DNA from 3 places in the Pseudogracilibacillus sp. SE30717A genome. Region 1 is predicted to be linked to each of the others. Evidence: riboswitches for the same ligand, from Rfam matches in the RefSeq annotation. Region 1 holds a riboswitch; each other region holds the start of a gene.

Region 1 (2,277 bases):
TTAATACTAAATTACCTGTTTTAACCCACGATGAAATTGGTGAATTAGCAATTGCATTTAATCGAATGGGTAAACAGCTTAATTTCCATATCAATGCACTTCGACAAGAGAAAGAGCAGTTAACAAGTATTGTAAATTCGATGGCCGATGGGGTAATTACATTAACACGAGAAGGTAAAATCATTGTTATTAACCCGCCTGCTGAACAATTTATACAAGATTGGTATTTTGAAAATAATGTTCGCTTTGATGAATATGAGGACCAACTTCCTGATGACTTACAATTAATTCTTCAAAAAGTTATCAAAGAAGAAAAAGAAGTTTTGCAAGAACTCAATTTACAAGGTCGAGATTGGGTAATGATTATGACCCCATTATATGATAATTCATATGTACGCGGAGCAGTAGCCGTTATTAGAGATATGACCGAAGAACGGCAGTTAGATAAATTACGAAAAGACTTTATTTCAAACGTCTCTCATGAATTAAGAACGCCTATTGCGTTAATGCAAGGTTATAGTGAGGCTATTGTTGATGATATTGCCGAGTCTACAGTTGAAAAAAATGAACTCGCAAGTATTATTCATGAAGAATCTCTTCGAATGGGACGTCTAGTAAATGAATTATTAGATATTGGACGTATGGAAGCAGGCCATATTGAATTAAACTTAGAATCTATTGATGTAGAACAATTTATTGAACGAATTTATAAAAAATTCATTGGAATGGCAGATGAAAATAATATTCAATTACGATTGACAAAAGAGATTGAAAAGAATATCATTACAATTGACCAAGATAGAATTGAACAAGTTTTCACTAATTTAATTGACAATGCACTGGGACATACGAAGCCAGATGGTTTTGTTCATATTCTTGTTCGTTCCAAAGACGGCTACTTTTATGTTGAAGTCGAAGATAATGGTAGCGGTATTCCTGAAGAAGATTTATCATTTATTTTCGAACGTTTTTATAAGGCCGATAAATCTCGGACTAGGAATAAGAAGAAAAAGGGTACAGGACTTGGTCTTGCAATTGCCAAACATATTGTTTCAGCTCATGAAGGAACGATTCAAGTTAAAAGTAAGGTAAATGAAGGTACAACATTCAGTTTTAAAATTCCACAATAAAATTAAATACCAAGGAAAGAATTAAGGTGCACTTGTGCATAATAGGGAATCTAGTGAAAATCTAGAACTGTCCTCGCAACTGTAAGTAAGGACGAAACAAGCGAAAAACCACTGTATTATACGGGAAGGTGCTTGGAGTAGGATGAATTACGAAGTCAGAATACCTGCCTTAATTCTAAAAAAGAATGTCGTTTCGAAGGAAAACGTACTTCTAATTTTTATGTCTAAAAAAGGAGAGTATTAAAATGAAGAAATGGTTGGTTTCTATTTTTACAGTAGTGAGTACATTATTTTTACTTATTGGTTGTTCCAATGATAGCGCAAATACAACACAGGAAGAAAATGCGAATCAAGAGACAGAAGAAGTACAAGAGACTCAAGTTCTTGTCACTATATCTAAAGATGAAGGAAAAGAAATACTATCAGAAAAAGAAATTCAAATTGAAGAGAATGAGATTCTAATGGATGTAATGAAGGAAAATTTTGATATTGAAGAAGATGGCGGATTTATTAATTCCATCGACGGTGTAGCACCGGAAGAAGATGAACAAAAAGCTTGGATGTATTTTGTGAATGATGAAATGGCGATGGTTGGTGCTACAGAGTATGAATTAGAAGATGGAGACCACGTTGTTTTTGATTTACAAGCGTGGGAATAAACCGTTTTGAATACATATAAACTAACCTTACTTGCAATATTTGCCGCATTAGGCATTGTCGGTCGTTCTGTACTTGCTTTTATACCTAATGTGCAACCTGTCACAGCATTAATTATTATTTGTGGAATTTTAATTGGTCCGGGATCCGCTCTAATACTCGCGTTAATTATTACATTTTTATCAAATATCTTATTAGGTATGGGTATTTGGACAATTTGGCAAGTGATTTCATGGGGATTAATTGGAGTTATTAGTGGTATAATTGGAAAATACTTCCCGCGAATCCCATTGTCTGTTATCGGTTTAATAGGTATTTTGAGTGGATATTTTTACGGGGTTATCATTTCTCTGACAACGTATCAAGTAGCAGGAAAGTTCTGGCCATATTATATTGTAGGGCTGCCATTTGATACGTATCACGCAATAGGTAATGTAATTTTTATTATGTTATTGTATCCGATCATTACACATTTATTAAAAAAGTATGC
Region 2 (2,277 bases), on a different contig from region 1:
TCTTTTTAAGTCCTTGACTGTGACCTTTTAATTGAACAAAAATCGACTCACCTTGTATAACAGTCGATAAAGCAAGTACAGATTGATCCGTTGACATTGCAATTGCCCCAGCTTGTTCTTTTTGCCACCAAAAAGATCCGTTTTTTTGCTGATAATTATCGATGAATTGTTCAACAATATTACCTTCTTCTGTGGTCCATTTTGTACTGTATAGATTTTCCCCATTAGCTGCTAACCCCATAATAATGGAAGCAGTTGAGTTAGAATTTGCTGCAAACATTTGTCCAGGAACGTCATTATTATTTTGATAATATTCATGTATATATTCTACAGTTGCATTTATAGCATTTTTCACATCTTGTCGTTCATTATAATATGGAGCTAATGCAGTTAAAATCCATCCTGTTGCATCTGCATCTCCAAACATTCCTGTAGTTGATTGCTTAGATAAAAGGAAATTGATTAACTTCTCTTTGTCATACTTTGCATCCATTAAATCAAGCGCGATCATTGCCCAAGGGTCTCCCCAAAGCGTAGAGAAATTACCATTTTCTTTATTTTGCTTTGCTATTAAATCGTCAACGACATTACTATTGCCAAATCTATATGGATTTTTTTCTAGTAGAATTGATCCAATTATAATTCCTGCAGCTTCGTTTGAATTCGTTACTTTAGAATCTTTTCCTTGTGACCAGTATGTATGTCGTGCCCATGGTGCAGATTCCTCAGATTCCCAAGGGATATCATTTCTTAAATTTTTTAGTCCTGCTCCCCACAATGCAGCATAGGTCCAATAGTCACTATGCGATCCTTTATAACTTTTATAATTTGGAGGGTTGTCTTTATAATATTCTGTTGCATGTTGAACGGATATTTCAACTTTTTCTTTAATTTCGGCACTACGATCTTCTAAGTCCTCTTCCTTTTCTGCTTCATCCTTTGAATCGTTTTCTTCTATAGCTTCTTTTTTAACTTTTACTTTATCTTCATTAGATAGATTATTATCGTTCGACTCTTCTTTATTTTTCTCTTCACTCTTTTTAGAATTATTATCTTTTGTGGATTCTAGACCTTTGTCTTTTTCTTCATCACTATTGTCTTCTTTTTCTTCTTTAATATCTTCATTAGATTGGTCAGCTTCTACATTTACTTCTTCCTCATTCTTTAATTCTACTTGATTTTCAACTTCAAATTGATTGATTTCATTTGCATCAATGTCTTTCGTTGCTCCTGCTGAAGTAGGTACAGATGCAAAGAATAATATAAATACTAGAAATATCGATAACCATCGTTGCGACTTTCTATGAATGACTTTCAAGTTTCCTCTCCCCTTATCAAATTTATTAGTTTATTTCTTTAGTTTAAAATACCATTCGCTCAACAAAAAAACTCCTACCTCCAGAAAAAGGTAAGAGTTTGATAGAAAATTCTATATATGCATGTAAATACAGTAGGAAAATTCCGCTCTTATGCAAACCTTTATCCTGGAAGGTGTAGTGCATATATGCTTTGGCAAGTCTCCTGACTTATGGATCTTTGCTTACCTCTTACCTTCCCAGTTTTTTAACCAGTGGCATTATAAGGGCAGCTTCCCATTTACAGTGGCCGGTCCGTTCAGGATTTTCACCTGATTCCTTTTTAATTTTTTGCTTTATGCAAAAAAACCAAAACACAAACTATTAATTTTTTTAGTACACTAGTTATAAGTATAAAACAATATTTTACAATTTACAATCCTTCCTTTTGCTCAGGTATTCAAATAAGTAGCTTTTTAGCAGAAACTTTTCCTTCTTTTCCTTCTTGCCTCCATACTAAAAAAACTTGTCAGACCAAATGCCTGACAAGCTTTCTTAGTTTAAATAGCTTATTGGGTTTTGAATAGATCCATTGATATGAACCTCAAAATGAAGATGTATACCTGTTGATCTTCCTGTAGCACCCATTACTCCAATTTGTTCCCCTCTTGATATTTTCTGCCCTGAGCTGACAGTAAGCGAAGACATATGACCGTAAAGAGTTTTCATTCCATTTCCATGGTTTATTATCACTGTATTTCCATACCCATTTAATGTACCAGCTGTTTCTACCGTGCCACTTTCAGCTGCAAATATTGGTGGGCTTGTACTACGGTCCGTACGAGCAATATCTATTCCTTTATGCATTTTACCCCAACGTTTTCCCATATGACTTGAGATGTACCCACCTTCAGTTGGCCAACCTAAAATCCCATTACCATCTGCAGAATTAAAAGAACCACCCGATGCAGGAGCAGACGCC
Region 3 (2,277 bases), on a different contig from region 1:
TAATTCCATCTTATTTTCACTCCTCAGTTCTTAGTAATAAGTTGTGCTTTTTAAAGGATAAAAATGCAAAAGCATACACAAACTAAATTGAAAAGGAGGCGTCTTTTCATGCATACCATGTGGAAAGGAACCATAAGTTTTGGACTAGTCAATATTCCTGTAAAGATGCATGCTGCCACAGAAAATAAAGATGTGAAATTAAGACAACTTCACAAAGAATGTCAATCACCTATTAAATATCAAAAAGTATGCCCGGTTTGCGACCGAAAAGTAGAAGAAGAAGAAATCGTTAAAGCGTATGAAATTACGAAAGACAAATTCGTTATGTTAGATGAAGAAGATTTAAAAGCAATAAAAAAAGAACAAGGTGATAAAGCTGTCGAAATTCTTGATTTCGTTAAACTAGAAGAAATTGATCCAATTTATTTCGAAAAAAGTTACTATTTATCACCTGGAGATGGTGGTTCAAAAGCTTATTCTCTATTACGTACAGCTTTAGAAGAAACGGGTAAAATAGGGGTAGCTAAGATGATGATTCGTTCCAAAGAACAGCTTGCAGTCATTCGCTTCTATGAAAACATACTTGTTGTGGAAACGATTCATTATCCAGATGAAGTAAGAAACATCAAGGATGTACCTAATATACCGGAAAAAGTAGAAATAGTGACAAAAGAGCTTGATACCGCAAAATTATTAATCGACCAACTGACAACTGCTTTTGATCCTGAAAAATATACAGATGAATACCGTGACTCCTTACTTGATATTATCGAAAACAAGAAAACAGAAACGACTACACCGGTTACTGACAAGAAAAAGCCGGATAATGTGACAAACTTAATGGATGCCCTCCAAGCCTCTTTGGATAAAGCAAAAAAAGAAAAAACAAAACCGAAGAAAAAAACGACAACGGCGAAAAAAACTGCAAAATAATGATAAAGGGGGTGTCCTTTTTGTTTTTTTGGACATCCCCAATTTCTAATTTAAATAAGCATTCCTAATAGTTCATCTTCTTTGCGACCACCTACACGTTCATTTACGATTTCATATGCTTTGTTTAAATTTACTAAATAAGCCTCTTTCACTTCTTTTGCTTCATCTAATTTTTGGATATCATTTTTAAATTTTGTATACCCTTCTTCTAATGAAAGACTCTTTTCTATAACAAGCCTATTCATTATTGTTGTCTGCAATCGCTCGATGAAGTAATTGACTGTTCCGTACAATTTGAACACCTCCATAGTCTTTTTCCACAAAAAAACAACCTCCCTATAAAAGAAGGTTGTTCGTAAGTGTATGATCCAAATCAAAATAAGCCTCGGCGTCTTTATTTAAAAAACACCGCGCTCTTTTACCAACACCTCCTATCCTCCGTAGGAACTGATGTACGAGATCAAATAGGCAGGTCTCCTGGCTCATAATCATCGCTTTTCGATCCTTCCCGTCTTCATAAATATGAAAACAGTGGATTATTTCGAATCGCTCCTATACACAGTTGCGGGACAGCACCGGATTTTCACCGGTTTCCCTTTTAAGCAATAAAGATAATTTCTTTATTACACCTATTTCTCCTATATTCAGTTAATAGCTTAATTATATCATTAAGTTTTTATATTACTATAATCTTTCTAAAGCATTCTCGATAGCTTCTTCCCCTTCTAATACATCAAATGAACAGTTAAACGTTTTTTCATTATCCAAACAGGAAAAAACTATTTTAGCAACATCAGCTCTCGAAATTGTTCCGCTTTCGGATAGGTTTTCACCTATCAAGACTTTTCCAGTGCCTGGATCATTCGTCAGACCGCCTGGTCGCAGAATCGTATATGTTAATCCACTTCTTAACAATTCTTTATCAGCATAATGTTTAGCAACATAATAATGACGGATTTTTTCATTCCATTTCTCTCGGCTATTTGCCCGAAATGCACTTACCATAACAAATCTCTTTATTCCTGCCTGCTCAGTAGCCTCGATAGTTTTCACCGCACCGTCGAGATCTACTAATAAAGTTTTGTCTGCACCTGTATGACCTCCAGACCCTGCAGTAAATACGACTGCATCACAGCCGGCAGCAGCTTTTGCTATCTTTTCAACGCTACCTTCTAAATCTGCCACTACTGCTTTAACACCTTCTTGTTGAAACTTATTTGCCTGTTCTTTTTTCCGTACCATTGCTACAGGAGTATGTTCACTCTCTTTTAATAAGTCAATAAGCTGTTTTCCAATTTGTCCGTTTGCCCCTACTACCAATACGTTCATTTTCATGCCCCTTTC

The links. A riboswitch is a leader RNA that binds a small molecule or an ion and turns the genes downstream of it on or off. The one in region 1 is predicted to bind cobalamin.
Region 2: another riboswitch for cobalamin. It lies ahead of SPD48_RS07515 (DUF4430 domain-containing protein); the one in region 1 lies ahead of SPD48_RS03290 (DUF4430 domain-containing protein).
Region 3: another riboswitch for cobalamin. It lies ahead of SPD48_RS07730 (hypothetical protein); the one in region 1 lies ahead of SPD48_RS03290 (DUF4430 domain-containing protein).

What each region holds. Positions count from the first base shown of each region.
Region 1 is NZ_JAXHDF010000002.1:112,164-114,440, forward strand. It holds gene SPD48_RS03285 (ATP-binding protein) at 1-1,130, shown strand, start outside; cobalamin riboswitch at 1,138-1,316, shown strand; gene SPD48_RS03290 (DUF4430 domain-containing protein) at 1,376-1,789, shown strand; gene SPD48_RS03295 (ECF transporter S component) at 1,796-2,277, shown strand, end outside.
Region 2 is NZ_JAXHDF010000004.1:100,766-103,042, forward strand. It holds gene SPD48_RS07515 (DUF4430 domain-containing protein) at 1-1,318, opposite strand, end outside; cobalamin riboswitch at 1,495-1,684, opposite strand; gene SPD48_RS07520 (murein hydrolase activator EnvC family protein) at 1,851-2,277, opposite strand, start outside.
Region 3 is NZ_JAXHDF010000004.1:152,674-154,950, forward strand. It holds gene ligD (DNA ligase D) at 1-9, opposite strand, end outside; gene ku (non-homologous end joining protein Ku) at 109-933, shown strand; gene SPD48_RS07730 (hypothetical protein) at 984-1,256, opposite strand; cobalamin riboswitch at 1,384-1,581, opposite strand; gene SPD48_RS07735 (SDR family oxidoreductase) at 1,618-2,262, opposite strand.